2 regions of the Fervidobacterium pennivorans DSM 9078 genome follow, and region 2 is predicted to be linked to the other one. Evidence: riboswitches for the same ligand, from Rfam matches in the RefSeq annotation. Region 2 holds a riboswitch; the other holds the start of a gene.
The links. A riboswitch is a leader RNA that binds a small molecule or an ion and turns the genes downstream of it on or off. The one in region 2 is predicted to bind thiamine pyrophosphate.
Positions count from the first base shown of each region.

Region 1: it holds a riboswitch for thiamine pyrophosphate, as region 2 does, so the genes downstream of both, FERPE_RS01090 (thiamine ABC transporter substrate-binding protein) here and FERPE_RS03145 (sulfide-dependent adenosine diphosphate thiazole synthase) in region 2, are expected to answer to the same signal.

Region 1 is NC_017095.1:234,207-250,260, forward strand. It holds gene FERPE_RS01080 (beta-ketoacyl-ACP reductase) at 1-704, shown strand, start outside; gene FERPE_RS01085 (substrate-binding periplasmic protein) at 784-1,506, opposite strand; gene FERPE_RS01090 (thiamine ABC transporter substrate-binding protein) at 1,666-2,649, opposite strand; TPP riboswitch at 2,761-2,872, opposite strand; gene FERPE_RS01095 (MFS transporter) at 3,051-4,232, shown strand; gene FERPE_RS01100 (MATE family efflux transporter) at 4,246-5,667, opposite strand; gene FERPE_RS01105 (MFS transporter) at 5,717-6,922, opposite strand; gene FERPE_RS01110 (ATP-dependent Clp protease ATP-binding subunit) at 7,188-9,407, shown strand; tRNA gene FERPE_RS01115 (tRNA-Cys) at 9,558-9,634, shown strand; tRNA gene FERPE_RS01120 (tRNA-Ile) at 9,642-9,717, shown strand; gene rpsF (30S ribosomal protein S6) at 9,849-10,238, shown strand; gene FERPE_RS01130 (single-stranded DNA-binding protein) at 10,238-10,648, shown strand; gene rpsR (30S ribosomal protein S18) at 10,688-10,918, shown strand; gene FERPE_RS01140 (glycoside hydrolase family 191 protein) at 10,999-11,916, shown strand; gene era (GTPase Era) at 11,919-12,815, opposite strand; gene FERPE_RS01150 (DNA polymerase III subunit delta) at 12,868-13,884, opposite strand; gene FERPE_RS01155 (ABC transporter ATP-binding protein) at 13,906-14,622, opposite strand; gene coaD (pantetheine-phosphate adenylyltransferase) at 14,632-15,117, opposite strand; gene dnaB (replicative DNA helicase) at 15,159-16,054, opposite strand, start outside.
Region 2 is NC_017095.1:669,384-685,437, reverse strand. It holds gene FERPE_RS03170 (hypothetical protein) at 1-471, shown strand, start outside; gene FERPE_RS03165 (ribosome hibernation promotion factor) at 476-1,030, shown strand; gene FERPE_RS03160 (thiamine-phosphate synthase family protein) at 1,110-2,339, opposite strand; gene FERPE_RS03155 (sugar phosphate isomerase/epimerase family protein) at 2,339-3,127, opposite strand; gene thiC (phosphomethylpyrimidine synthase ThiC) at 3,132-4,415, opposite strand; gene FERPE_RS03145 (sulfide-dependent adenosine diphosphate thiazole synthase) at 4,412-5,239, opposite strand; TPP riboswitch at 5,338-5,450, opposite strand; gene FERPE_RS03140 (FAD-dependent oxidoreductase) at 5,713-7,056, shown strand; gene FERPE_RS03135 (nitroreductase family protein) at 7,306-7,824, shown strand; gene FERPE_RS03130 (DUF4438 domain-containing protein) at 7,902-8,750, shown strand; gene FERPE_RS03125 (3-oxoacyl-ACP synthase III family protein) at 9,026-10,009, shown strand; gene FERPE_RS03120 (TetR/AcrR family transcriptional regulator) at 10,080-11,321, shown strand; gene FERPE_RS03115 (acetyl-CoA hydrolase/transferase family protein) at 11,318-12,601, shown strand; gene FERPE_RS03110 (ABC transporter substrate-binding protein) at 12,655-13,815, shown strand; gene FERPE_RS03105 (ABC transporter ATP-binding protein) at 14,014-14,778, shown strand; gene FERPE_RS03100 (ABC transporter ATP-binding protein) at 14,797-15,528, shown strand; gene FERPE_RS03095 (branched-chain amino acid ABC transporter permease) at 15,525-16,054, shown strand, end outside.

The DNA.
Region 1 (16,054 bases), 440 kb from region 2:
AGGTGTGTATTATTACGGGAGCAGGGAGTGGTATTGGAAGAGCAGCAGCTGAGTTGTTTGCAAAAGAAGGAGCTATAGTTATCGCGTGTGATGTAAATGAGACATCGTATGAAAATCCAAATATACATTTCTACAAACTCGATGTAACGGATAGAAACAGGATAGCTGAGGTTGTGAAGGATGTTGTTGAGAAATTTGGAAAGATAGACGTGCTTGTAAACAACGCAGGTATTACACGTGATGCGTTGATTCAAAATATGACCGAGGAAGATTGGGACAAGGTTATCAATGTGAACCTGAAAGGTGTTTTCAATATGACACAAGCCGTTGTTCCATACATGTTGGAGGCAGGCAAGGGTAGCATAATCAACACATCATCTGTTGTTGGAGTTTATGGAAACATAGGTCAGACAAATTATGCAGCAACAAAAGCAGGTGTCATTGGTATGACGAAAACATGGGCGAAAGAATTTGCCAGAAAGGGCGCACAAATCAGGGTTAACGCTGTCGCACCAGGCTTTATCAAAACGCCGATGACAGAAAAGGTTCCAGAAAAGATTTTAACTATGATGGCAGAAAAAGCAGCACTTAAACGCCTCGGAGAACCGATCGAAGTAGCTTACGTGTATTTGTTCCTTGCTTCAGATGAATCGTCCTATATCACAGGTCAAGTGATAGGTGTAGATGGAGGGCTTATACTCTAGTAGATTAAAGTAACAAATACACCAAAAATGTCCCTGGTTCAGTGCATCACCAGGGACATTTTTTGTATTCTTTTATACTTTAGAAGCTTCCCACATATGATGTAAGTATACGCTGTATTGTTCCATTTGATACGAGTTTGGAGATTGCATCATTCAGTTTTTTCTCTAAAGAGCTGTTTAGCAGAACTGCACCTATATTAGTGGAGTAAATCAAATCTTTGTGAACTTGGAAACCATATTTTTTCGATAGATACAAAGCGTTGATATAATCAAAGAACGCACCATCTATTTTTTTAATGAGTAGGTTAATCACAATTTCCTCGTTTGATACAAACGTCGAGTATTTTATCTTTTTGCCAGATTTGACCCAATCTCTAACAATTCTCTCACCGGTGCTGCCTTTCTTTACCCCAAAAGTGATTTTTTCGATATCTCCGTCCCACTTGATGTCTTTTCTGAGCACTATCGCAAGTCCTGAATTAATGTAAGGTTGGGTGAATTTGAAGACTTTTTTTCTTTCATCGGTCATATGGATTCCACCGGCTATTACATCCAAACCGAGTTTTGGAAGTACCGCAGCGTCAAGCACAGAGAATGGTAACACGTAAAACTCCACTTGCATATTCAACTCGGTTCCAATAGCCCGCCAAATGTCGTATTCTATTCCAGAAAGCTTGATGGAAAGCCAATACGCGTATGGTTCACCTAATAAAAGTCCTATTTTTAGAAATTGGCCAAAAGTATATATGGAAATTAATAAAATTGCTAAGAGTAATATAGCGACAGCATTTTTTATTGTCACTCACACACCCCCAGAATAAAGAACGTTTTTCCTTGTTCTGTAAGTTTAGACTATTTTACTAGTATTTTCGTTCAACTTTTTCAGTGTTCAAAAATTAAAGCCTCTGGGACGATTCATACTCCAGAGGCTTTTTAATTGCCATAATTTTTTAGTTTTTCGTTATCCAACCACAGCTTTTTCCCATTTTCTGAGTATTTCGTCCAACCTATCGTTAACGGTTGGGTTAAGTCTCAGTATTTTGTTAACAGGTGGTACGTATTTGTATACTTCCGGTAGCTGAACATCGATAACAGGGAACATCCACTGGTTCAGTGGTACTTCCTTTTGGAAATCCGGGGTGAGCATGAACTCTATGAATGCCCTCGCAAGTGCCAAGTTCTTTGCGCCCTTTACGATAGCTGCGTATTCCTCGAGCACGTACGCACCTTCCTCAAATATTATAGGCATGTACTTGATTGTGCCGTATTTGTACATACTGTAAGCACCATCTGTTGCATAACTCACTATCATGTCTGCTTCGCCTGTTTCGAGCATTTTGAATGCTGCGCTCCATCCACTTGTAAATGTCAATACGTTTTTCTTGACTTCTTTCCAAAAGTCCATTGCACCGTCTTCTCCAAGTGCAGCAATGGTCCACATCAGGAATGTTAAACCCGTGCTGGAGGTTCTTGGGTCGATAAGCACGAACTTGCCTTTGTATTCGGGTTTCAAAAGGTCTTTGAAAGATTTTGGAGGATTCTTTATCTTTTCGATGTTGTAAATCATCGCCAAAGCTCCGTAGTCGTAGACTGTTCCGTAGTCGTTAATGAAGCCTTTGTAGACAAGATTTTTCGAATTGGTAGCACGATACTTTTGCAACAAGTTCTCTTTTATCGCTTTTTGAAGCTGTTGAGGATTTAAACCGATGACAACATCAGCCTTAGGTGCGTTCTTTTCTGCAATAAGTCTTGCTAAAACGTCTCCCATAGAACCAAAACTAATAACTCTAACTTTACACTTGTACATCTGCTCGAATTTCGGAATGACAACCTTTGCTATTCCACCCGCAAAACTATCAGATGTGTAAATAACAAGCTCTGCGGAAAACACAAAAACCGTTGTTGTCAGCAAAAAGAAAACCGTTAACTTAAGCAATCCTTTCATGTTAGTCCCTCCTTCTTAAAGTGTGAGTATTTTTAAAATAAAAAATCCCTCCGCTTTTGTGTTTTCAACTAAGCGGAGGGATGGTCTAAAAGGTTTTTTATTATTTACCGTCTTATCCTGATTCCTGGTCCCTCCGCCGGTATTACCCGGATCAGGTTCGAAGGGTCGGGAACTTGGCGTTCCCCTCTCAGCCCCGCATTCAGGAGCTCCCCTCCAGGATATAGGAAATATGTTTTCAAAGGTATTATAACATGCTTTTAAGTTTTAATCAAGGGAATATAATTATTGGTTCCGAAGATCCTGATATAATTACTATAACGATTGAAGTAATGATAAATCGGCGAGGATTGGCAATACGAAAAAGAGGAGTTATATCAAGTTTTTTATGGAGGGAACAAAAAGTGCCTGGACAGAGAGTTTTTCACAAGTATCATTTTCTTTCATTTGTAATCTCTATTCAAGCGTACCTTTACAGCACTTATATAAACTCAACTGCTGCAAAATTGGGTTTTTCTTTCACTCAAATAGGTCTTGTTAACCTTATTTTATCCATAGCCTACGCAATAGCAAGCGTAACTTTGGGACACATCGGAACAAGATACGGATACAAAAGGACAATATCTTTTTTAGCTGTATATCTTTTTATTGTCTCAATGTTCGGATTTTTTGCTAACAACCCTAAACGTTTGGTCATTTTTGCGGTTCTCCAAGGTGCCTTTTTTGGGGCATTCTTTCCACAAGTTGAAGGATTGATTGCTAAGTCTGAAAGCTTACTGAGAGTAGACCCACCATCGATAACAGGCAGGTTCACATTGTCTTGGAGCACGGGAAACATGATCGGGGTTGCGTTTGGCCCTTTTCTTACCGTAAGAGTGCCAAGTGCCGTATTTATAACGGGTTTAATAATCTCGGGTCTGACAAGTCTGTGGGTCTTTTTAGACTACAAAAAGTTTGGGGATGTCATTACGTTTACACCTTACAGAAAACTTCTTGAGCATTCTCGGAATTCATCCGTTGTTATGAACAAAAATATGATGAAGAAACTCAGTTTGGAATACAGAATTATTCTATTCCTTGGTGGTTTGATTTACACATCTGTTTTGGCTAGTTTTCCTAAGTTGATGATGCTTGCCGGGCTGAAGTTGGAAAATGCGGGTTTTTTAACTGTAGGAGCAAATATAGGAGTTGTGCTCATTTTTGGTATTTTGCAGTCTTGGAAAGGCTGGGTAGGAAACGAATATGTTTGTGGCATACTTTTGTCGGTTGTTCCAATAACAGGATTAATAGCATTTTTTGCCAAAAACCCTTTAATGTTCTTCCTTACAGCGTTGTTTGCAGGTTTTAGTTACGCTGTCCCGTATACGTTTGCCATATTCTACGGACTTTTGTCAGAGGAAGAAGCGCACGGCAAACAAGGGGCTTTGCATGAAATGGTTATTGGACTTTTGTTCGGCGTAGGTCCGCTTATTGGAGGAGTATTGTTTGACAACTTCGGGGGAAATTTAGGTTTGTTAGTTTACGCGTTTTCAATAAGTGCTGCTATATACCTTATTCAACTGCTTTTTAATTTTTCAAGAAAATAGAACAACTACTCTATTAAATAACCCTCTTTTTATACCAGTCAGATTTTAAAAATGCGATGGACATAACCAAAACTTCAACAAATTCTGTTACAGGAAAAGCCATCCACAGTCCGATAGGTCCTAAACGGAGCACATATGTGGAAATCAAAACAAGTGGAACCATAACCCCCCATCGACTTAAAATGCCCGCTATCATAGGAATTGACGTCTTTCCTGAGCCGAAAAATGCACTGGAAAGCCCCGCACTGAAGGATATCATAAATAACGCAAAGACAACGTATGGGATACTTCTGGCACCAATTTCTATTACATTTTTGTTTGATGTGAAAAGAGTAAAAACAGATTCTCGGAATAGTAGTATAAGCACGAGTAAGAGAGAAACAATGATAACACTGTAGAGAGTTGCTAAAATTGTTGCCTTCTTTGCACCCTCTTCGTTGTTCTTCCCCAGTTGGAATCCTACCAAGGTGCTTGCACCCATCGATAAACCAAATATTGGGATAACGGCAAACCCAAACATGCGCTCAATAATGCCAAAGACGGTTACATATTCTGGACCAAAAAGTGATGAAATTTTGATTAACACAGTATAAGAAAGGTTTCGAAGTAGCATTTCGACACCGGACGGTAACCCTATAGTGATAAGTTTTGTATCTATTTTCTTATCCAGTAATAAGAGCCCTTTTAGGGATATCTTTACACCTTCTATTCCGCGAAAAAGTAGGTATAATCCCCATATAAGAGGAATAAAAGTGGAAATCACTGTTGCCCACGCAGCACCGGAAACACCAAGACCAAAGCCTGTGATGTTGAATAACGGAAGTTTATCAAAAATAAATATAGGGTCCAATATTATATTTACAATAGTTCCCGTTGCCATGGTAAGTGTTGCAAGCGATGCACAACCTATATTTCTTAGCGCCGTGAATGTGGAGTAAGTCATAAAAAATATGGGCATGAAAAATATGCGGATGTACCCATAGTGAATTGCCGAGTTAACGACTTCAATATCCGAAGAAAAGAAACTAACAATAGGTTTGAAAAACACCAGCAATATGCCTGAAGCAATAAGCGCAACCATAGCCTTAAAGATGAGGGTTTGCTCTATTATTCGTGATGTTAATTTCAAATCGCCTTTACCATACGCTTGTGAAATCAACGAAACGGAAGAAGTGCCTATAATTTCGTTAAGTATTTCGACTAACCAAAATATTGTGGAGAATATGACGACTCCTGCGATGGCTTTGTAGGAAATCTTTCCAATCCAGAACATATCAACGATATCGTACAGGGATTGTATAGCGAAACCAAGCATTGTGGGAAGGGATAATCTAAATAATTCTTTGGTGAGAAACTTGACGCTTTCATTCTCAACGATATGTTTTTTGCCATTTGACCTTTCGTCAAATGTTTTCGGTGTTTTCAATGTTTTCACCGTATCCCCCCATTTATGTAACCTAGAATTCCTAGAATTTCTAGAATTCTTACTCGGAAATATGTTTGTACATTCTAATCATAACATAAGCGTTTAAAAAATAGAAAAGCGAGCTTACAACAAAAATGAGCGTGTATCCGTTGTTGTATTTGGTGAATATGGAAAATAGGTCTGCTGAGAGGGCACGTGCAACGTTGTTTATAAACGAGTTCATACCGTTAATCGAGGAAAGCAGATTTGCTGGTATGTTGGAAAAGACTAAGGCGGTCAGGAGAGGACCAACCATATTCATTACCGCAAAGCGGAGTATATACACGAAGGTAAAGGTTATCGGTTCCCTTATAAAGCTGAGCAATACGATTAGTATGGGCACGAATACATAAGAAAAGATTAAAACGTTCATATCCCCGAACTTTTTCCCCAACTTGTAAGAAAACACTGCACCAATACTGGTAGCTAACTGAGCTAACGCTAAAATGAGTCCTATCAACGATGGTTTCATATGGAATATATCGTAGAATATCACATTACCAAAAGTTACAAACAAGCCTGCGCCAAATCCAACACTCATAGTGGACAAGAAATAGTAAAGTACCACTTTCAACGCCCGCTTGTCTAACTTGTTGAGAATGCTGAAAAATTTTAGCACATTGGTGTCTCCAGTGTTTTGGCGTTCGTATTTTGGTTCATATAATTTCAGTTTCCAGATAGGAGCAAACGCAACGATTCTTGATAAACTTGCTACAATTAATACGGTCCTAATTGGAAAAACGTCTCCTAACAACCCACCAAATATATTTCCCAAAACTCCGGTGAACATTCCTATTCCAAAGTTAAGACCTAGCACCTTACTACGACTTTCTCTTGAAGTGTTTAGTATCAAAAGTGTGGAAAGGACAATGGATGTTGCTGTTGAAAAACCACCGAAAAGAAAAGAAGAAATGCCAAGCTGAATAAGTGAGGGAGAAATGACCCTATACGTTCCGAAAAAAATACTCAAAAGATGTGTAGTAAGCATTAGTTGTTTTTTATTAATTTTATCTGCAATGATACCAAAAACAAGTCCAAGTAACGCACTACCCCAAAGGAAGAATGAGGTGATACGACCAACTTGCGAAGTTGGTATGCCTGAGGTTCGAAGCATCAGATTGAAAATGGTTCCGTATATACCTTGTGCAAGCCCATCTATGAACGTAAAAAGAGTAATTAAGCGAGCAGCAGAATCAGTTGACGATGAATCGGAACGATAAGGCATGATTTTGTGTAAAACCTCCTCGATTAGTCTGAAAATAAGTTAGGACATCGAACAATCATCAATTAAATTCTAACATTACACTTTTCAAAATCAAGTCGGAAAACTTCTGCTTTTTGAATCTTTCTTCTAACTAAAAAATTTTTGACTTTTTTGATTAGCACTCTTGACAAATAAGTGCTAATATGGTATACTATCATCGGAAATGCAAATTAAACAAAATAGAAAGAATTAAACAAAATAGAAAGAAAAGAAAGGAGTGGTTGATATGACATTCAACCTCGAGGAATTCACGGAAAACGCTCAGGAGATATTACAGTCTGTAACGGATGTGTTAAATCGTTACAGGCAGAATCAGATGGCGCCTGAGCACGTGCTTTTAGCCATGTTGGAGAACTCGAAAAACGCTGCTTACGATATTCTGACTCATCTCAACGTAGATATCGATGGTTTGAGAAGAGATGTGGAACGTGTTATCACATCCAGAGGAGGTTATAACTACTATTCTGGTGGCACAGGCCAGATCTACGTTACACCAGATACTACTAAGGTCATTAATGAAGCGAAACGCGAAGCAAGACGCATGGGTGACGAAAAGGTCGGAACAGACCATTTACTCCTTGCTATGGCAATAGTACCAGAAACAACTGTCTACAGGTTGCTGGCAAGATATGGAGTCACCCAAGACAAGCTCTATACAGCTATCAAAGAACTTAGAATGAAGAGAACATATTCTGAAGAGGAAAACATCGACGTTCTTGCCAAATTTACCGAGAACTTAACTGAAATGGCAAAGAACGGACAGTTGATGCCTGTCATAGGTAGGGACAACGAAGTCAACAGGATGATAGAAATTCTTGGGAGAAAGATTAAGAACAACCCAGTTCTCATAGGAGACCCAGGTGTTGGTAAGACAGCAATCGTTGAGGGGCTTGCTCAAAGAATAGTCTCTGGAAATGTGCCAGATTTCTTGAAGAACAAAACAATTCTTAAGCTTGATCTTGCAAGGTTAGTTGCTGGAACAAAATTCAGAGGAGAATTCGAGGAAAGGCTCAAGAAACTTATAGATGTGCTCAAAAAGAGAACAGATGTGATCCTCTTCATCGACGAACTTCATACAGTTGTTGGGGCTGGAGCTGCTGAAGGTGCTCTCGATGCTGGTAACATTCTGAAACCAGAACTGGCAAGAGGTACACTGAGGGTGATTGGAGCAACTACTGTTGAAGAATACAGAAAACATATAGAAAAAGACAAAGCGCTTGCAAGAAGGTTCCAGGTTATATTCGTTTCAGAACCATCGGTTGAAGAAACGATTGAGATTTTGAAGGGTCTCAGACCGAAATTCGAAGAGTTCCATGGAGTTAAGATTAGTGACAAAGCTATCGAAGCAGCCGCCAAGTTGGCTTCAAAGTACATTACAGACAGGTTCATGCCGGACAAAGCCGTGGACTTGGTAGATGAGGCAGCAGCTCGTGCGAAGATAGATGGTAAACAAGAAGTAACGGATGAAGATATTGCAAAGGTTATCGAGCGCTGGACTGGTATACCTGTTGGTAAGATTATGGGTGACGAAAAGGAAAAAATTAAGAACCTTGAAAAGCTCATTCACGAAAAGTTTGTAGACCAAGAAGAAGCAGTAAAAGTTGTAGCGAACGCTATAAAGATGTCTCGTGCAGGTATCAGAAATCCGAAACGACCACTCGGTGTGTTCTTGTTCCTTGGACCAACTGGTGTTGGTAAAACAGAGCTTGCAAAGAGATTAGCCGACGTGCTGTTTGGTAGTGAAAAGGCGCTAATCAGAATCGATATGAGTGAGTACATGGAAAAGCATTCAGTTGCCAGGTTAATTGGTGCACCTCCAGGATACGTCGGTTACGAAGAAGGTGGACAGCTCACAGAACAAGTGAGAAGAAGACCATACAGTGTCGTGCTCTTTGACGAAATCGAAAAGGCGCATCCAGAAGTCTTCAACGTGTTGCTACAGCTCTTCGATGATGGAAGACTTACCGATGGTAAGGGTACGACGGTTGATTTCAGAAACACGATAATTATAATGACAAGTAACATAGGTTCAGACATAATAATCCAAGACATTGAAGATGGTTTAGAAAATGCTATACCAAAGCATATCGAAGAAGAAATGCGCAGGTATTTCAGACCAGAGTTAATTAACAGAATCGATGCGGCTGTTGTTTTCAAACCACTCAAGAAAGAACACATTAAGCAAATAATCGATATCTATCTCAAAGAACTCAACGAAAGACTTGCCGATAGAAACATCGTTGTGGAACTAGATGAATCAGTGAAAGAATACTTGGCAACGGAAGGTTACGTACCAACGATGGGTGCTAGACCTCTTAGAAGATTGTTTGAGAACACAGTAGAGTTCAAACTTGCTGAACTGATAATCGACGAACAAGTCAAGGAAGGTCAAAAAGTGAAATTCTACTGGAAAGAAGAAGGACTTTACTGGGAGATACAAGGATAGCAAATAAATTAGACATTAGGAAACCCTCCTCAAGATAGAAATTTTGAGGAGGGTTCTTTTTTTGTATTTTTAGCATATAATATACTTTTTGGAACGTACCTACCCTGTTGACAGGTGAGAGTTTGTATGATAGAATGTAACACGCAACGGGGCGACGTAGCCAAGGGGTCTAAGGCGGAGGTCTGCAAAATCTCTATTCGAGGGTTCAAATCCCTCCGTCGCCTCCAGGTTTTTGGGCTCGTAGCTCAGTTGGCAGAGCATCCGGCTCATAACCGGACGGTCGGGGGTTCGATTCCCTCCGAGCCCACCAGGAAACAAAGATGCAGCGGGCATGCGCCCGTCTTTGTTTTATGCTTTAGGCAAAAATAATTCTTAGTCCAAAAAATCCCGCTCTGCTTAAGAATGAGCAGGGCCGCATAAGACCGAGGGAGGAGGTGCTTTATGAGGATATACGAAACGATGTTCATCATCAAACCAGACGTACCAGAGGAAGAAAGGAACAACTTGGTTGAAGGTGTTAAGAAGTTCTTGGAAGAAAGACTCGGAGCGCAGGTTGAAAACGTTGACAGATGGGGTATTAGAAAACTAGCCTACAAGATTGGAAAGTACTTCGAAGGAGACTACACAGTTATTTACTTCAGGTCAAACGGTCAAGGACTTGATCAACTTGAGAATTATTTCAAAGTGCACCCAGATTTCATGAGATGGCAAACATTCAGAAGAGAAGACCTTGAGAAAAAGGAAAGAAAAGCAGCAAGAGCCAAGAAAGAAGCGGAAAGCTCTAGCCAGGAAGGCCAGCAGGAGGGTGCTTCTGAAGAGAAGGTGGAATAATGTCGTATAACAAAGTTGTTCTTGTGGGTAGATTAACACGAGACCCTGAGACAAGGCAAACAATCGACGGAAATTTGGTAACCACGTTTACAATTGCGGTAAACCGAGGAACAAATGGAGATGAAGCCGATTTTATAAGGATTGTAGCATTTAGGAAGCTGGCAGAATTGGCACATAACTATCTTCAAAAAGGTAGAATGGTTTTGGTTGATGGCAAGTTGAGAATCAATAAATGGAAAACAAACGATGGTCAAACCAGGTCAACCGTCGAAATATGGGCAGACAATATCGTGTTTGTTGACTCAAGAAAGAGTGACAAAGAAATCCCAGAAGAAATACCATACGAAGAAGTTTTTGGCGAAGATATTGAAGAAGAAGACATCCCGAATGACGATGAACCACCATTTTGATGAGTATAATGAATTATACGTTAATAGGAGGGAAGTAGGATGCCAAGAGTAAGGCAAAGAAGAAGAAAAATTAAGGCATGTAAACTGTGTGAAATGAATCTTGACTATGTTGACTATAAAGATACAAAATTGCTCAAGGATTTCTTAAATGAAAAAGGTAAGATACTTCCAAGAAGGCTTACAGGAAACTGTGCGAAGCACCAAAGAATGGTAAAGACCGCAATCAAAAGAGCAAGACAGATGGCATTGTTACCATACCTAAAATACTAAAAAATAAAAGAAGTCGCCAGTTAGCTGTTGGCGACTTCTTTTTTTTTCAGGTTTATATTGATGAGTAAGAGGTGCTAAATATGACAAACGATTTCGTTTCAAAGATAGCTTTGACTACAATTTTCCTTGCTTTGTTATTTCCTGTTGTTTTAAGTCTTTTTGCTACCGAGGTTCCACAAGATTGGATTCTTTACACAAACGGTCCTAAGTTAGAAGAACTTATGTTGGCGAAGGCTGATTTGGTTGTGATTGATTATTCTTCTGATGGAACAGACAAAAAGGCTTTTAAGAAGGAAGATATAGTGCTTTTACAATCTCAAGGAAAAAAGGTATTTTCTTACTTAAACTTCGCTGTTGCTGAAAATTGGAGATTCTATTGGAGTTTTTTAGACAAAGCCATCGTGCTCGGGTCTCTGGACAATTGGCCCGGAGAATATTACGTTAAATACTGGTACACAGAATGGTATGACGTGGTAAAGCAATATATGAAAAGAATCACATCAGCCGGGTTCAATGGAGTTGCTTTGGATTGGATAAACATCTATCAACATGCAAAACTTCAAAAGCTTTCTGGAAAAAGTGCAGAAGCATTGAAAAACGCTATGGTGGAAAACCTGAGAAAACTAATAAGCGATTTTCCAAAGTTGGAATACGCGCTGGTGAATGGAGAAGATATACTGCTTGAATTTCCAGACATAAGGAAAAGAGTAAAGTATGTTATCGTTGAGAGCCTGTTTTTTTCTGAGGGTCAACTTGTAACGAATACTGAAGAGTTTGTTCGCAGAGTGAATAAGCTGTCTCTGCTTGTAAAGAATGGGATTACCGTTCTTTCAATTGAATACATTGATAACGGCAATCCCTTCGACAATATGAATGCCCATCGTATAAAAACATACGTGAGTTTGGCGAAAAAATACGGGTTTAAGTATTATATTGCACGATTGGACATGAAATTGGACGTTGTTAACATTCCCAGGATACCAAATAGCAAGGACTGATTTCAGTCCAAATCGTCACGCATTCCGACTTCGTTTAGAATGATGAAGTCTTTGTTTCTCCAGTCTTTTTTGACCTTTACATGGAGGTCTAAGTAAACTTTTGAACCCAAGAAGTATTCTATATCCTTTCTTGCGCTTTCCCCAATTTTCTTTATCATTCTTCCTTCCTGACCAATGATGATACCCTTCTGACTTTCCCTTTCAACGTAAATGTTTGCCCTAATGTACACGACACCGTTCGGTCTTTCTTTAACTTCTTCGACAATTACAGCAACGGAGTGAGGAATTTCTTCGTATGTGAAATGGAATATCTTTTCCCTTATCAGTTCAGAAGCGATAAAGGAAAGTGGTCTGTCAACTATAATATCTTCTGGATACAGTTGAGGACCTTCTGGCAAATGTTGTTTTATCTTTTCTACGAGCTCGTTTAATCCCTCGCCAGTTACCGCGGATGTGCGCACCACATCAAGGAGGTTGTTTACATGGCTTCTTATTTGTTCTTCTATTAAATCTGCACGGTCATTGTCCACAAGGTCTATTTTGTTGATTACCCCAATTGTTGGTGTTTCAGACTGGTTAATGTAGTTTGATATATGTTCTTCTGGTGTTTCAAAACCTTCCTTTGCATCGATTGTAAAAAGCAACAAATCAACGTTTTTTAACGCTTGAACGGCGGCTTTAACCATGTATTCACCAAGCCTGTGCAGTGGCTTGTGTATACCCGGTGTGTCTACGAAAATGATTTGAGCATCTGAGTCCGTGTATATAACATTTATTCTGTTTCTGGTTGTCTGTGGTTTATCTGATACAATGACAACTTTTTTCTTCATTATCGCATTGATTATCGATGACTTACCTACGTTGGGTTTTCCAACAAACGAAACAAATCCACTCTTCATTTAGTCTCCCTCCCATCAGAATGCATTGCGATTTCTCTGGATTCTTATATCTTTAGTCTTCCACTTGCTCCTGCTTATTCTGTTCTTCAAAAGCCTTAGCGAATTCTCCTGATTCGAGTTTACTTATAAACAGTCCCAGCAAAATCTTTACATCCTCACTAAGTTTGACCCTTCTATCGATGAAGTAAAGGTATTCTATAACATTTTTCAGCAGCTTTGGAGAATAAAACAACACATGGTTTACAGGCTTGTATTTTGAATCTTTGAATGCGAACCCTAAAAACCTTGCAACCCTTGGTGAAAGAATCCCAAGCTCTTTGGAAAGATTAGCTACATCAGGCCATTTGTAATCAGGTTTTTTTGGAGCGTGGACTACGATGTTGAATAGTTCTATAAAATGCTTTGAAACTGTGTACGATATAATTATCGGTTCATAATTATTGCAGATTTCATGTAGCATGTTTTTCGCAATCGAGTAATTTTGCTCTGATAAAGCGAAACAGAATTCGTCCAATTTGCTGATAGTTCTTTTAAAGACAATTTGTTCAACATCTTGTGGTGTTGGGTGCTCACCAGCGTAAATTTGCAGTTTTTCAAGTTCTGCGAGTATCGCATATTCATCAGGTCCTGTGAATTTAAATATGCTTTTCGCAACTTCTTCATGGCATGTTACACCTATCTTGCTTGCCACATCTTTAACAAAATTCAACCACTTGTCTTCTTCCCATTCTTTGGGTTTTTCGAATGTCAAGATTTCTACTTTGCCTGGAATCCTTGTAACCTCTTTTCCTACTTTTTCTGTTCGGACAAAAACCGTAACCCAATTTCCTGATAAATCGAGTGATTGAAATTGTTTTTTTTCACTCTTAGACCACTCGTCAAAATCTACTAAATCGTAAACTTTAGCGCTCGAAAACAATCCTAAACTTACACCGGCGTTCTTTAATTCTTCAATCTTTCCGTCATCATCGGCGAATATTTTGTGATATTCCACATCTTTACCTTTCAGATATTCTTTTATATAAAGTTCTTTGCTGAGCTCGGAGTCACCAACGAGGTAAATAACCATATTCGTCCGTTCTTCTCCTCCTTAACCTATAACTTCGATTATTCTACCATTTTCCATTCTCATGATTCTGTTCGCAATTTGTGCAACATTTTGATCATGTGTTACTATGACAAAAGTTGTTCCAAATTCTTTGTTAAGCTCGATTATCAACTTTTTGATTTGCTCTCCATTTTTCACATCCAATGCACCTGTTGGTTCGTCAGCCCAGATGATTTTTGGGGTTGTTGAAAGTGCACGAGCGATGGAAACTCTTTGTTGCTCACCACCTGACAACTGCGAAGGATACGCATCTTTTCTGTGAGAGATTCCCATAAATTCGAGCAGTTCTAAAGCCCTTTTTCGTGCTTCTGTGACTGGAACTTTATTAAGAAGAAGAGGTAGTTCTACGTTCTCAACAGCAGTTAGAACGGGAATAAGGTTGAAAAACTGGAATATAAACCCCATACTCTTTGCTCTGAATTTCGCTTTCTCTTCTTCAGACATTTTTGTTATTTCCTGTCCGTCTATAATTATTGTACCTGAAGTTGGAATATCAAGACCTGCCAGCAAGTTCAATAGAGTGGTCTTTCCAGAGCCAGACGGGCCAAGTATTGCAACGATTTCTCCTTTGTATATCTCCAAATTCACAGAATCGAGTGCTACGACTTTTGAACTACCAGAACCGTAGATTTTGGAAAGATTTTCGGCTTTCACTATGATTTCTTTCAGTTCATTCGTGGCATTAAAATTTTTTTGCATCTTTCCACCTCATTTTAAGTTCCTAAACTTTTCCCGCAACTTCCTTTCTACAAATTCAGGAACCCACTGAGAAACTTGTCCGCCGAATGATGCAACTTCTTTTACAAGGCTTGAAGAAAGGAAAGAGTAATTCTTATCAGTCATAAGGAAGACGGTTTCAACTCCGTTGCATATTTCTTTGTTAGCAAGTGCCATCTGGAGTTCATATTCAAAATCCGTAACTGCTCTTAAACCTCTAATGACCACATTTATTTTGTTTTTCGTCGTATATTCAACCAAGAGCCCTGAAAATGTGTCAACACGTACGTTAGGTATGTCTTTTAAACATTCTTTCACCATTTCCACACGTTCTTCTATCGTGAAGGTATAGTGCTTTCTCTTGTTTTCCATAACCACCACATAAAGTTCATCGAATAATTCGGCAGCTCTTTTGGCGATGTCTATATGACCATACGTTATTGGGTCAAAGGAACCAGGGTAGATAGCTCTAACCATATTTTCAGCTCCTTCTTTTGGTTGTTTTCTGTTAGACTAATTTAGACTTCCGAATGGAATATATCAGGTTCGAAGAAGTTTGTAAACGATGGATTGAACATCAGAGTTATTGTTCCGATAGGTCCGTTTCGTTGCTTTCCGATGATTATCTCTGTTTCGTGTGGTAAGTCAACGTGCTGTTTTTTATAGTATTCTTCTCTGTAAAGGAAAATAACAACGTCAGCGTCTTGTTCGATAGCACCTGACTCTCTGAGGTCGCTAAGACGTGGACGCTTGTCTTCCCTCTGTTCTACTGCTCTTGATAGCTGTGATAGTGCGATAATCGAAACATCGAGTTCCCTTGCCAGAAGTTTCAATGAACGGGAGATTTCAGAAATTTCCTGCTGGCGACTGTCTCTCCTGCCATCACCCAAATCCATAAGTTGCAAATAATCTATGAATATGGCATCTATATTGTATTCTTTCTTCATTCTTCTTGCCTTCGCTCTCAAGACACGTGGTTCTAGGTTAGATTCATCATCTATTATTATATTCGCTTTCATCAACCTTGAGGCACCTTGGACAAGCCTTTTCCATTCTTCGTCACTTAACCAGCCTCTTCTAACCTTTTGAAGGTCTACAAGAGATTCCATACACAAAAGTCTTTGAATAAGTTGTTCCTTGCTCATCTCCAGGCTGAATATTCCCACAGAAGCTTCCCCGACAGTTGCCATATTCCTTGCCAAATTTAATGCGAAAGCCGTTTTACCCACACTTGGTCGTGCCGCTATGATTATTAAATCGGACTTGTGGAATCCAGATGTCATTTCATCGAGTTTTTTGAACCCGGTTGGGATACCGGTCACTAAACCTGTGAGGCCTTTTAAATGCTTTGACCTTAACTCTTCGAGGTGTTCAAAAACCTCGGTCAAAGCGCTTCGTATATCTATGTAGGTTT
Region 2 (16,054 bases):
TATTTAAACAGCGTTATCGAGGAAAAGTCTTCAAAAGACTTTATAGTTTTTTCGTCTGTGATTTTTTCGTTAGGTTTCGTCCTATCGATAATTTCTAATGCGTTCTTTTTCATTAATCATCCAGTAGTGAAGGTCTTTATCGGGATTGCGAATACGGTTTTCTTTATTGGTGTTGTGGGTATTAGTGTGGTTCTTTCAAAATGGTTCAAAAATACCGATGAAAAGCTTTATGCTCTTGCAAATTTATACCTTACGTTCACATTAGTCTTTGCTTTTATGTCCTACTTTGTTCCGTTTCTTTTCTTAGTAACTGTAGCACTTATCATTGCATTGATTATGACTGCAAAAAAGTTTATTCTTGGAGAAGAGCAATTGTTTGTTGGTAAATTGGTCTCTTATTTCTTTATCACTTTGTCTTTCTACACGATGGAGCTTGTGACTGAGCTGAACGAACAAATCATGCGGAGGTGATTCTATGGACATCAAGACATTCGCTCGCGGCTTTGAACTATCAGAAGCTATCGAAAGTTACCTCAACAAAAGGTTAGAAACAGTCAAAAGGGCATTACAAACTTTTGTTTCACGGGATGATGTGAACATCGAAGCGCGTTTTGACAAAGATGGACCATATTACACCCTAAGGTTGATGACACACATCAATGGTAAAGATATTGTTGTTCAGGAAAAAGCAAATGATATTTATGGTGTTATTGACACTGCAACTGACGCTTTTGAAAAATCGGTCAAGCGAGAAAAGGAGCTGCACAAATCCTATCATAAATCCAATGTCAAGGGACTAACCGAGGCAATGGTTGAAGAGCTTGCTCCAAGATATGAAATCGAGGAAGAAGAAGACAAAATAGATACAGTTAAGAGGGTTTACCTGATGCAGGCAACACTGGAGGAAGCAATTGCTCAGATGGATGTTATGGGACATCAGTTCTTTGTCTTTAGAAACGTTGATACCGGTGAGATAAATATGATTTACAGAAAGAACGGAAAGTACGGATTGATAGAATTCCAAGAATAATGATAAAGTTAAAAAGCAAAGTGCCCCGTGACGGGGCACTTTGCTGTATAAAATACAGTAAAAAATACAGTAAGTTGTTTCAGAGGATTCCTATAATTTTTTTCATCTTTTCAATAACCTCTTTTGGATTTCTTCCAAAAATCCTAATCATCGCTTCCTTTCCCCAGAATCCTTCATCATATATTATATCTGGTATCTTTCCAAATGTTTTGTATGCTTGTTGAATCATCCATTCCATTGATTTTCCGTCAACACTTTTGACATCTTCCGGTTCGGAATTTCTATCATATTTGAAAACTGTTAATCCGGATTTGATAGCATTATCAATATACTCAGCACAATACCTAACATTTGTGACACATCTTATATGGGGCGAAAAGGATTTTGCAACAAGTGCCATTCTTGCTGTGTGAGAATAATCAGCAAAAGACGCATCCGAAACGAAAACAGGTTTTCCTTCTTTTAGTCGAATCCTTCCTGGAAATTTAGCAACTTCAAATTCATCTTTTGACCACGGTAACGCATACGAGACGTTTTGTCCGACCTCTGGAATAGTTTTTTCTCCAACTGTTAAGAGCTCTTTCTTTACACTGTTCAATGAATCGAGTACGTCAAACTTCATCCAATCTCTTGCAAGCATTTCCGGTTGCACTTGCTGATTGCTTTTTTCAAGGACTTTTTGCAATATCTCTATAGAAGCCTTTACAGCTTCTTCTGGAGAATAACCAAGGTACAGATGCCCCGCAAATAAGCTAGAAAATGCACATCCCGTTCCGTGGTATCTTCCTGGTAATCGCGTTGTTTCAAAAGCAAGGCGACCAAACTTTACAATCACTTTTTCAGCTTCTTTTCCATGACCCCCTGTTACGACAACTCTATCTGAAGGTTCTAACCCTAATATACCTGCCTCTTCATTATTCAGAATTACGAAATCAGCATAGGTCAAGTTCTCCTTGACAATTTCAGGGGGTTCAAAATCATAGCCAGAACTTGAACGTAAAACTATGTTCCAAACGATGACTGCTGATGGATATTTTTCCCTTATGAGCCTAAGCATCTCCGGGGATATCAAACCTACTTTTATAATGCCCGGTTCGGGGAGGACGGATAATTCTTGATCTATTTCTTCCCATTTGCGGAATCTCGCAAGAAAAACCTTGTGGGTATTTTGGATAGTATACGCACTAACAACACCCATAGCACTGATTCCTAATAAAGCGAATGACTTAATATCTTGTAAAATTCCTGCCCCAGCTGATGGGTCAAATCCTGAAATTACCATTACTCTTTTCTCAGATGTATCGCTCATCAAAGCATCACCTCCAAGAATTCTATTAATTTTGACAACTGGTTAGGACAGTCGTTAGAAGGTTCTGCGACAAAGTCCACACCATCAAATTCCTTTATTACATCTAAAACTCTTCTAAAGTTGAAAGAATCCCCCCACGGCGCGTGGTGGCATTGCTCATAAGTTCTTAGATCAGCATAGTAAATGTGAAATTCAGTTATGAAGTCCGCTAATTTCTCAATAAAATAAACAGGGTCAAAATCGTAAACTTCGGAGTCAATTAATAAATGCCCGATGTCTAAACACATTGTGCAACCAGTCTCCTTAAGAACAAATAAATAATCATCTGGTGAATGGAAATAATCATTCATATAAACGTTTTCCAGACGAGTTTCAATGATTTTGTTTAATTCATAGAAGTGTTCAAGGCTTTCCATGACGATACCGTAAACGTCTTTCCAAGCCTCATTTTGTTTCGCATTTGGAAAGTGAACAACAACGTATTCTGCACCAAAACTTTTGGCAAAACTTGCGCTTTCAATGTTAACTACGTAGGTATCCTTTCTTAAATTTATATCTAATGAAGTTGGATTTGGATGAACTGCTGCGTATCTAAAAACAAATGGCAAATGGATACCAAATGGTTTACCACGTTTCTCTAGAAATTCTTTTAATGTGTCCAAGTCTTGCTTTTGAAAAAACGTTAATTCATACAATTCTGCAAACGGCAGTTCTTCTATCTTTAATATATTTGCTCGAATAGTGCTTGTGGAAATCCCTTTCCTCTTTTTGCAGCGATAACCTTTCATTTGTTTATTTTTCCTCCGCAAAATCTTTAGTTATTTTTATGGCACAGAAAGGTCCACACATAGAACAACCGTCATCTGTATATTTCATCTTCTCAAATTTTCTTTGAGCCCTTTCCGCATGTATGGCAAGTTTGAACATCTTATTCCAGTCAAAATCCCTTCTTGCTATCGCCATTTCTTCTTCTAATTTCATTGCTTTTCTGTTGCCACGTGCAACATCTGCAACAACTGCCGCGATTTTTGCCGAAATTACTCCTTCCTTTACTTCCTCAGCATCCGGTAACCCTACATGTTCTGCAGGAGTTACATAACATAGAAAATCACAGCCATAATAACCTGCCAATGCACCACCAATTGCACTAACAATATGGTCATAACCAACTCCTCTATCTGTTGGAAGTGGTCCAAGAAGAAATATAGGTCGTCCCAATCCTATCTTTTTCATAAGCTTCACGTTCAATTCGATTTCATTTAAAGGAACATGTCCTGGACCTTCCAACATAACTTGCACACCAGCATCGTAAGCTTTCAGAACAAGTTCTTGCATAAAAAAGAGTTCTTCAAGTTGCTGGGGATCCGTAGAATCCACAATAGCACCTGGTCTCATCCCATCACCTAAGCTTAGTGTAATATCATACTCCCTTGCGATTTGAAGTATCTCATCAAAATGTTCGTAGAATGGGTTTTCCTTATTGTTTTTAATCATCCAACCAGCAATAATCGAACCCCCACGGCTGACAATCTTCAAAATTCTCTTTGAGTTTTTCAATTTCTCCAGCACTCGCTTTGTTATCCCAACATGAATTGTCATAAAATCAATACCATCTTCAGCATGTTGAAGAACCATGTTGATGAAATCCTTTTCAGAAAAATCTACCACGTTCCTCTTTTCCGCGTAGGCCTTTACAGCCGAATCATATATAGGAACAGAACCAACCGGGGCAGGGCTTCTTTTCACAATTTCCCTTCGCATCTCTGATAAATTACCCCAGGTCGATAAGACCATCACAGCATCAGCACCAGCATTCAACGCTACTTCTAACTTTCCTAACTCTTCTTCTAAGGAGGAATATCCAACGGATGTGCCTATATTTGCGTTGACCTTTACTGTCATTTGTTCACCTATTGCTACTGGCCTTTCCAAACTGTGTAATTTATTTCTTGGTATCACGACTTTTCCATCGGCAACCAGTGCTCTGAGCCTTTCAAACTCGATACCCTCAAACTCAGCGCAATACTTCATTTCCTTTGTGATAAGCCCAGCACGTGCCAATTCGAGTTGCGTCATATTCTCGTCTCCCTATCAATTTTCGCTACTTCTCTTCTTAAACCATCCTCGATTAGTTCTGCAGCTCTAAGACCTGACAAAATCATTCCACCGAAGATAGGTCCCATTCTTGGACCACCACCAACGCTTACTGCGGCCATCCCCATTACATAAAGTCCAGGGTAAATTTCTCTTGTTCCTTCCACAACAAATTTCTCACCATTTTCCGCATCCATGGGGAATTCATATTCAACAGTTCCACAACTACATAGATTTTCGGTAGAACCAGTAACAGAGAGCAGAATTCCGCGTTTAGAAAGCAATCTTACGAGGTTAGCTGGATGTCCTGTCCCATCGACTGTAAACTTTGCAATAACGCTTATCGGATCAACGTGCAATCTTTCTCTAATTGTTGGCATCCAATTTATTACAACTCCAGAAACCCTTTTGTCGTACATTACAAGGTCTTCAACAAAAACATTGTTAAACACTAATGTTCCTGCTTTTGTGGTGTGATACAATAATGCCGATGCGAAGTGTACAGAGTCAACAACCAAAAACTCCCCAAATTCTTTGTAGTTAACACCAAGTTCTTCCACATAGCCTTTCAATTCTCTTTCAAGTACCAACTCATTGAACATCATTCCTCCACCCCAAATGCCTCCACCTGGTTCGTTCTTCGCTTCAAAAATTGCGACCTTGTACCCTTTCTTAGAAAGTGCAAGAGAAAGTGCAAGAGCGCTAGGACCACATCCTGCGATAGCTACGTCAACTTCCAAACCTTTGTTCAACTTTTCAAAAAAACTTTCGACTATCAACCTGGAGATAATCAAATCTTTCTTCATCCTTTTACACCTCCATGCAAAACTTTTCAGAAAATAAAATCCCTCCGAATTTCTCGGAGGGACTGTTCAGTTAAAAACATTTTATTAGATTTCTATCTTTCTTTGTATTGCCCATGTCCCTCCGCCGGTATTACCCGGATCAGGTTCAAAGGGTCGAAGGGTTGCCCCCTTCCTCTCAGCCCCGCAGTATGGAGCTCCCCTCTGGGCTATTTAATTTTTTCACTTACAATATATCACTTCAGAACCACAAAGTCAAGAAAAGTATGAAAAAACAAAACGACGTTTATAGTAAGAATTTACAGAAAATCTTAAATTTCGCGGAAAATAGGAATTTATTGTCCAGACATCATAAGATTTTAGTTGACAAATAATTATAGACTTAGTATAATCTAATTAGATGTAAGTTAATTTTATCACAAAAATATTTCGAAGTGCAAATTACAAAACTCTTCAATATGAGAGGAGGAAAAGCTGTGAAGGTAGTAGTTATTGGTTGCACACATGCAGGAACGGCTTTCACCACGACAGCAAAAAGGCTTTATGGTGACAAAGTCCAAATAACGGTGTATGAACGAAACGACACAGTTTCATTTCTCTCTTGTGGGATTGCCCTCCATGTTGGTGGAGTAGTAAAAGACCCCATGAAGCTCTTTTATTCCTCGCCCAAGGTTCTCTCAGATTTGGGAGCAAAAATGATGATGAGGCACGAAGTAATTGATGTTAACATCGAAGAAAAAGCAGTTCTTGTCAGAAATCTCGAAAATGGCGAAACTTTCAAAGAAACCTTTGATAAACTTGTGATAACTACTGGTTCTTGGCCCATAATTCCAAATGTTCCAGGTGTTGAGTTGAAAGGTATAATGCTTTCAAAGAATTTTTACCATGCACAAGACATTGTAAAACACTCAAAAAATGCCAACAAGATAACTATAGTCGGAGCTGGTTACATAGGCGTTGAGCTTGCAGAAGCCTTTAGGCATAATAATAAAGAAGTAGTCTTGATAGATATAGCAGATAGAATATTAGCCAAGTATTTGGACAAGGAATTTACCGATATACTCGAAAATGAGCTTACTGTAAATGGGATTAAGTTGGCGCTGGGGCAAAAAGTTGTGAAATTTGAAGGAGAAGATGGTTTTGTGAAAAAAGTCATAACAGACAAGGACTCCTTCGATACCGATATGGTTGTGTTAGCTACAGGTTTCAGACCAAATACAGACCTATTCAAAGGCAAATTGGAGATGTTGCCCAACGGTGCATTGATTGTTGACTCTTATCTGCACACGTCTCATCCTGATATTTTTGCCGCAGGTGATAGTGCAGCGGTTTGGTATACTCCAACTAACAGTTACGAATATATCCCTCTTGCTACAAATGCCGTAAGAATGGGAACTATAGTCGCATACAATATATTTGAGGACAGACTTAAATACTCAGGGACTCAAGGGACATCGGGTGTGAAGGTGTTTTCTTACAACGTTGCCACTTCCGGCTTAAATGAATTGCTTGCTCAAGAGAAAGGTATAAACTATGGAACGATTTACGGTGTAGAAAACAACAGACCAGAATTTATGCCAGAGTATGAACCTGTTTATGTTAAGCTTCTTTACAGAAAAGACGACCACACAATAATAGGTGGACAAGTTATGTCGAAAGCAGATGTTACAGAAAGTGCGAACACGTTATCAATTGTTATGCAGAACAAGATGACAGTCAAAGACCTGGCATTTGCTGATTTCTTCTTCCAGCCATATTTCAACAAACCTTGGAACTTCTTGAACACCGTCGCATTGAAAGCTCTGGAAAGATTAGTTTAACCTTCGGAATCTTTCGGAAAGATAAGCTGACTTTTTGGTTAAAGATACTTGAGCAGAAAGCATCTGAACCAAAGACACTTTTACAGACCCGGGGACGTTGTCTTCCGGGTTTTTATTTTGTATTATCTCGAAAAAAGTTAAACAGGTATTTGAAACTAACCTGCGTAGGTGTATAATTATGTCAGGAAAGTTTGTAATACGAACAATAATGCATAAAAATTCATATGTTAAAAAGCCGGAGGTGAGAGGATGGAACTGAAAGATGTCATCCTAAAACGAAGGAGCATAAGAAAATTCAAAAATAAGGAAATCTCACCAGAAACTCTTGCGGAAATTGCAAAGTATGCTTTATTGGCTCCAAGTGGGAGGAACTCTAGACCTGTTGATTTGGTTATTGTAACCGAAAAAGACAAAATCGAACGCATAATGAAAGCAAGAGAAGGAGCGTTCTCATTCCTAAAAACTGCACCTGCATGTATAATTGTCACAGCAAATGAGGCCAGTTCAACCTGGATGTCAGATGCCTCTATTGTGGCAACGTATATACAGCTTCTATGTGTTGATTACGGACTCGGAAGTTGCTGGGGTCATGCGCATGACCGCTTCCAAGATGGGGTGTCAGTCGAAGGAAAGATTAAAGAGATTGTTGGTATTCCAGATGGTTACAGGGTGCTTTGCGTGATAGGAATTGGATATCCAGACGAAGAAAAAGATGCGCATACGTTAAAAGAAGTTGATGATAACAAAATCCATGTAGAGAAATGGTAGGTTCTTTTATTGCATCCTAATGTGATGAGGAGGAAAGAACCATGAGAGGAGTTAACAAAACGAAAGAAAACAACTCTATCAGAACGAACAAGGACCAAGTTGTTCAGCTTTCGATATTGGTTGAGGTGGCACACCCTGTTGTCCGTATGCCTGTTGTAGATGGTAATGGCACTTCGTTTTACATTCCCGGAGTTGGAGGTATCACATACAACTTCGGGCTTGGTGACAGTGCATTCAAGATGCATGGTGACCATATCGAACCTGATGTTAGCGCCAAAAACAAAGACAAGGATTTAAATCCAACTTGTATGGCTCTTGCATGCATTGGGAACGAAGCAACATTAATATCCGGAGATGCGAAAGGCATGAAAGGATACGTAATAGGAAAACATGGAGGAATAGATCACATATTAATCTGGTTCCCTGAGAAAGAGAAGCTGGCAATCGGAGATAAGATACAGATTAAAGCCTGGGGGCAAGGACTTGAAATAGTTAATTATCCTGAAGTAAAAGTCATGAATATTGACCCCGATTTGTTTGAAAAGATACCAATAAAAATTAAGAATAGAAAATTACACGTCCCAGTCACGGCAATCGTTCCTGCACACTTAACAGGTTCTGGAATTGGGGCGGGTAATCCAGCATCTACCGATTATGATATGAATACCTTAGATAAAGAAGAAATTAAGAAGTTTAAACTTGATAAAGTAAGGATAGGAGATTTAGTTGCAATATCAGACCATTACAACGGTTACGGAGCCGGAGGTTACAAAGAAGGTGCCGTTTCAATAGGTGTTGTCGTTCATTCGAACTGCTACAAAACAGGACATGGTCCCGGTATGGTAATAATAATGACATCAAAAGAAGATAACATAGTGCCAGTTCTCGATAAGGATAGTAACATAAAAAACTACCTTAATATCTGATGAGTAAAAATTTATTCCCACCCGGAAAAGGGTGGGATTTTTATTCTCTACTGTAAAAGCCAGAATATTTAAGAAAATGTGCAATATCGAGAATATATTTCAAATATTACTGATTTCTCAAACCAATCCTCGAAATATTTTCGAATTTCAATATATCTTTTATGATGTTAAAGGTGCTATAATCTGAAAGGTGATTCATATAAAATATGATATATGATTCATCTTTTAACATACACAGTTAAAACTTACTTTGAACATAAAGGAGGTTTACTAAGATGAAGTACGCAAAGATTATTTCCTCTGGAATGTATGTTCCCAAGAAAGTGATGACGAATGCGGAGTTCGAAAAGCTAACGATGTTTACTATTGACCCATATTTCTCAGATGTGATTGGTATCAATCACAGACATATTTCAGAAGAGTGGGAGACTCCTACTTACATGGCTGCAGAAGCAGCTAAAAAGGCACTTGCTCGAATTGGTATGAAACCGGAAGAAATTGATTTGATAATTGTTGGTACAGATACTCCGGAAGCGGTATCCCCACCAGATGCTCCAAGGGTTCAGTACCTCATAGGTGCCCACAAAGCAGAACCACTTGCTTTTAACGTAAATGCTTCATGTGCAAATGGAGCGTTGATGCTTGATATCGCAGCAAGGTATATAGCCATGGGGGATTACAAGAATGTCCTCGTTATAGGCACATATGCGATGACCAAGTTTCTAAGTTGGAAATATTCATGGGAAGCTCTTTTCAGTGATGGTGCAGGTGCACTAATACTTACGGCTTCGGACGAACCTGGGTTTATAGGTAGTGTGGCACGCGCTGACGGTAGTTGGTGGCAAAACTGGGGAATATACATAGGGGCAGGCACCATGAACTTGGCAGGTTTTGAAAGAGGGCTTCACAAACTGGATCTCAGAGCGGCTTACCCATCTACAGTCAACGAAGAAGGATGGCCCATGTTGATTAATAAACTTATGGAAAAATACAACATCACAAAAGATGAAATAGGTATGATATTCTTTACACAAGTGAGGAAAAAGACAATCGAAAAGGTTATGGAAACGCTTGGGCTGCCCATAGAAAAAGCACATATGATTATGCATAAGTACGGTTACACTGGTTCTGCATGTGTGTACATGGCCTACGATGACGCGTTTGATGAAGGAAAAATTGAGCAAGTGAAAGGTAAAGTAGTTATTTTCTTGACATCCGGTGTTGGATATCAGCAAGTTGCTACTGCTTTTAGAATATGATGTTTAGACCTTTGTTGATTATTTCTCACTTTTTTCGAATCGCTTTGGGAAGGTGTGGAGGTAATAGAGAGTGAAGAAGAGAGAAATGTTTCAGAAGGATGTGACAATCACCGGAAATAAGAAAGCAAAAAGAATACCCCAACGAGCTGATGGTATAGAATCTAAGAATAAACTGAAGATGGCTGCTATAGAACTCTTTAGCAAAAACAACTTTGCCGACGTGTCCATCTCCCAAATTACTAAACATGCAGGTTTGAGCACGGCTGCCTTTTATCAATACTACATTAACAAGTATGAATTGTTTCGAGAGATTGTTGACGATTTTATAAGAGACCTTAAAGAGTCATTGGAAGGGGAGTCTATAACAGATGTCGCACTAAAATATTTTGAATACTGCAAGAGAAATAAGAACTTAATCCAAGCCATGCATCTCAACGAATATCATTTCGAATGGTTAAGGAACGAATTTGAAGATGTAATACATTCTATCTCGGAGAAACATGGATTAACTGATGTTGGGCTCTTCTATTTCTGGTCACCAATAAGGTTTGCAATTAACTTTGGGAATCTGTTGGGAGTACAAGTAAAGCCTAAGGTTTTTCTCTCGCTCATTATGAACGGAATTCAAAAAGAAAAGAAGGAATTCCAAAATCTTCCAAAAGAAATATTTACGTTCACACCTGAAAAACATGTTCTCGAAGTAGATGAAAAACGAGAATTAATACTTGCAAATGCAGAAACCTTGTTTGGAACTTACGGCTACCAAAAAACGCAGATATACGACATTGCAAGGGCATCTGGAATCGGAGTTGGGACAGTGTATCTCTACTTTGAAAATAAAAAGCAAATCTTACGTGAATTAGTACGATGGATAAATAAGGGGCTAAGATACAACGTTAGAAAAGCCATGGAAAATGTTAAACACTATCCAAGGTTAGTTCAAGAGATAGCTGGGTTGTATGCCTTTGTCCAGTTTTTCAAAAGTCACGCGAGTATGTACAAAATCGTCAGAGAAAGCCAGTCATTAGATTTAGAGATTGCGAAAGATTATTACACATCGATATTTATTTCTTACTGCAAAGCTCTAGAAAACTCAGTTAAGGACGGGAAACTCCAACTAAATTTGGAAAAATTCAAGACTATTGATACAAAAAGCATTTTACAATACATTGCCATTCTACTAATGGGAATCGGTCATTATTTGGGTGAACGATACATTCTTGCAGGCAAAGTTTCTGATACAGAAAAGTTGGAACGCTTTTTGGAAGATATTTACATTTACCTCTCCGAAGGCTTGGGGGTGGCGATGTGAATCTAAGAGAGGAATATCAAAAAAAGCTTGTTGACATTGACAAGGTGCTGTCGATCCTTCAAGATAACTGGACAATCGTTGTTGGAATGACTCCCATGGAGCCGAAAGTTTTCCTTAGAAACTTGCATCGAACACAGGTAAGTGGCTTGGAAATTTATACGTGTTTAAACACCGAACCTTATGAATTTTGTTCAAACGAAGAATATTTCAATAGATTTTACAATTATTCTTGGTTTTTTGGACCTTACAACCGAAAGCTTTCAAAAAACACATATTATGTTCCGAATAATCTGCACCAAGCTGGTATGAACCTTATACAGTCTACAAAAATAAATGTTTTTGTCGGAGTAGCCTCTCCTATGGATGAAAAAGGATTCTTCACATTGTCGGCAAGCGTTGTCTACGAGAAGGATGTACTTGAGAACGCAGATATAGTTATACTCGAAGTAAATCCGAATGCTCCAAGAACTCATGGTGATACTCATGTTCACATTTCCGAAGTTGATTACATAATAGAGGTTGACTATCCTTTGCCCCAAGCCGAACTTCTTGAACCAGCTGAAGTTGAGAAAAAGATAGCAGAACATATTGTGGAACTTATAGAAGATGGTTCAACTATTCAGCTGGGCATTGGCGGAATCCCAAATGCTGTTGCAAAGTTCTTAGTTGAGAAAAAGGATTTGGGTATACACACAGAGATGTTTACGGAGAGCATGATAGACCTCTTTGAGGCAGGAGTTATCACGAATAAGAAAAAAACTCTTTGGAACGGAAAGTTTGTATGTACGTTTGCTTACGGTAGCCAGAGAATGTATAAGTTCATTGACGACAATCCATCTGTACTGTTCTTGAGAGGTAGGTATGTGAACGACCCATACATCATAGCCCAGAACGAAAAGATGGTCAGTATCAACACTGCACTCATGGTCGATTTGACAGGAAATGTTTGTTCTGAAGCAATTGGAACAAGTCATTATAGTGGCACGGGTGGTCAGCTGGATACTCATAGGGGTGCGGTAAAGAGCAAGGGAGGTAAAGGCATCATAGCGATGAGGTCAACTGCTAAAGAAGGCCAGGTTTCCACGATAGTTCCACTACTACCACAAGGTTCACCTATCACAGTTCCACGGCAAGAATTGGATTACGTTGTGACAGAATGGGGCGCGGTAAGACTTAGAGGATTACCAACAAGGAAACGTGCACTTGCGTTAATATCAATAGCACATCCGGATTTTCGTGACTACTTAACAAAAGAAGCTCAAAAGCTGGGATTAATCTAAGTGTGTAGAGCTATTCTTGCTTCCATTTTATTCCATCATAGGAGGTGGGTTGTATGAAGAAGTTGTTAAGTGTTATTCTTATGCTTATCTTTTTGGTAAGCGTGTTTGCTGAAGTTGGTGTCTATAACGACAAAGTTGTTGTTGGAACATTTCAAGCGCTGTCTGGTCCTTATGCTGTCATCGGGCAAGAAATGAGCAAAGGGATGAAAGCGTACTTCAACTGGATTAACAGCAGAGGCGGTATCCATGGAAGAAAAATAGAACTAATAATCGCTGATGATCAACTCAACCCAGCAAAGACAGTTGTCGAGGTCAAGAGGTTAGTTGAGCAAGACAAAGTTTTTGCAATTGTCGGTGGACTCGGAACCTACGGTTGTTTGGCAGTTATGGATTACCTCGAACAGAACAAAGTTCCATTTGTATATCAAGGTGCGGGAACATCAAAACTCGTTATTCCTCCGAAAAAATACATCTTCGGTGTCCAACCAGACTACACTCTTGAGGGAACTCTTATTGGTAAATACGTAGGAGAGATTGCGAAATTCAAAAATCCAGCAATCGTTTACATGAACAACGATGTTGGCTTAGAAGGCTACGCTGCGTTTAAAGCCAAGCTTGAAGACTACAAAATGAAACTGGTTGTTGAGATTTCCTACAACCCCGCTGATACAGATTACAGCGGACTTGTTGTAAAGCTCGTTGAAAAAAATCCAGACGTTATTGTTATCTACGGACTTATTACGGACACAATAAGATGGATCAAAACAATTCGCGACTACGGGCTTGATAGTAAGATAATTACCATCTATCCAAATGCCGACCCCTCCTTCATAAAACTAGCAGGTAAATATGCTGAAGGTGTTATTTTTACAGGATGGGTACCACTTCCAACTCCTGATAGACCAGAATTTGTGAGAGATTACCAAAGAGCTATCTCTATTTATCAACAAACGTATCCAAAAGAAATAATGTCCTCATATGCAGTTGCCGGATTTATCGCAGCAGAGGTGTTCACAGAAGGATTGATTAGGGCCGGAAAGAACTTGACAAGGGAAGGTCTTGTGAAGGCTCTTGAAAGTTTCAAAAATTGGAATGGTATACTTGCAAAAGATATTACATGGGGTCCAAACCTTAGGCGCGGTAAGTCCTCAATGTATTTCATGGTTGTTAAGAACGGTCAATTTGTGCCACTCACCGACTTAATTAGGCCATAACAGTTTGAACAATATTTTCGAAAAAGAATATTTCAAGGTAGTAATCGCAAAGTATTTTGATTGCTGAAAGCTTGTGTGCCGCGGGCGATAGTCAAGGTGAAATAAAGGCTCTTCACGATAAAAGCCCGCGGCTTTTGTAAGTAAAAATAAGAATGAAGGGTAAACAACGGAAACAATAAAAACGGGAGTTGAGAAGTGATGCTGAAGCTTGAGAATATAACTGTTAGGTTCTCTGGACTTGTTGCAGTTGACAATCTTTCGATGGAAGTTGGGGAAAAGACCATACATTCCTTGATAGGACCTAACGGTGCTGGGAAAACCACTGTCTTTAACGCTATATCTGGATTGGTTAAACACGATGGGAGGGTTATCCTTGATGGCAAGGATATTACCCACGTGCCGGTTCACAAAAGAGTTTACCATGGTCTTGGAAGAAGTTTCCAGAACATCATTATTTTCAAATATATGACTGTTTTGCAGAACTTAATGCTTGGCTATCACTCGAGGTTGAATTACAATCATCTCGACGAGGTTATGCACACGAGTAGGTTTTCACTGGAGGAACGCAAGGCAAGGTTGCGAGCTATTGAAGTAGCCGATTTGCTTGGTATAAAGAGCATACTGGGAGTTTATGCTGGAACACTTCCATACGGTTTCCAAAAACTCATTGACGTGGGAAGAGCACTTATGACGGAGCCAAAAATACTCCTTCTCGATGAACCCGCTGCAGGTTTGACCGAGAAGGAATCAGATATTCTCAAAGAGAGAATCATTAAGATAAAAGATAAGGGGATTACTGTTTTTCTGATTGAACATGATATGCGAATGGTGCTCGATATATCGGATAGAATAACCGTAATTAATTTTGGAAAAAAGATTGCGGAAGGGTCCGCTCAAGAGGTTATAAATAACGAAGAAGTTATAAAAGCGTACCTTGGTTCAGGTACGGCAACCGCCCAATAATGGTTCAGAGAGGTGAAAATGATGAAACCTTTTCAGCCAACGGATGCTAAGGACATTCTAATCAAGGGACTTAATGTTTGGTATGGACCTGTTCATGCCGTAAAAGGTATAGATCTGAATATTCCATCGGGTAGAGTAACTGCCATTCTTGGTGCCAATGGAGCAGGAAAAAGCTCAACATTAAAGGCTATTGTTGGAAGTGTCAAATACAGTGGAACGATAATCCTTGGAAACGAATCCATAGATGCTCTACCTGTTCATATGAGAGTAAAGAAGGGAATTGTGTTGTGTCCAGAGGGTAGAGGGATATTTTATCAAATGACCGTAAAAGAAAACCTTTTGGCAGGGGCCTACACAAACAGGAGACCAGATTTTGACTTTGTTTTTGATATCTTTCCATTTTTAAAAGAACGGCTCAACCAAATAGCAGGTACTTTGTCGGGTGGAGAACAACAAATGTTGGCAATTGCAAGAGCTTTGATGGCCAATCCTAAATACTTGCTCCTCGATGAGCCGTCACTTGGATTGGCTCCTATCGTTATTGAGAAAATTACAGAAGTAATAAAACATATCAACGATTCTTTGAAAATCACAATTGTACTTGTAGAACAAAACACTTCCGTAGCTCTCAGCATTGCACATTATGGTTATGTTTTAGAAAACGGAAGAGTGGCACTCTCGGGCAATGCAAAAGAGCTTAGAGATAATCCGGTTGTTCGTGAGAAATATCTTGGAGGTGTTAAAAAGTGATAAACCAAATACTGCTTGGTCTTTCAACAGGCGCTATGTATTCATTAGTTGCTATAGGGCTTGTCATGATGTATAAAGTGAGCGGTGTTATGAATTTCGCCTACGGAAATATGGGGATGTTCATGACTTACGTAATTTGGTGGCTGAGTTCTTCAATAGGGCTCAATATATTTGTTTCCATAGCACTAGGAATAATGTTTGCAGCTCTTATGGGTATCTTAGTTGAGCGCTACGCCTTGAGACCTATAAGACATCTTTCTCACGGTTCAATGCTTATCGTTACATTTGGAATACTCATGATTTTGGAAGGGTTGGCTGTCCAACTCTGGGGAACTGAATATAAGTCGTTCCCTGAACTTATATCAGGGGCTCCTTATGTAATAAGGGGAGATTTTGGAATAATGGTTATCCGCAGGCAGGACATACTAGTATTTTCTATCCTTGCTGTGATTTCGATTGTTATCGCTTTGTTTACTAAGTTTACCAAGTTTGGTATCGCCGTTCGTGCGGTTTCGGAAAACGAAGA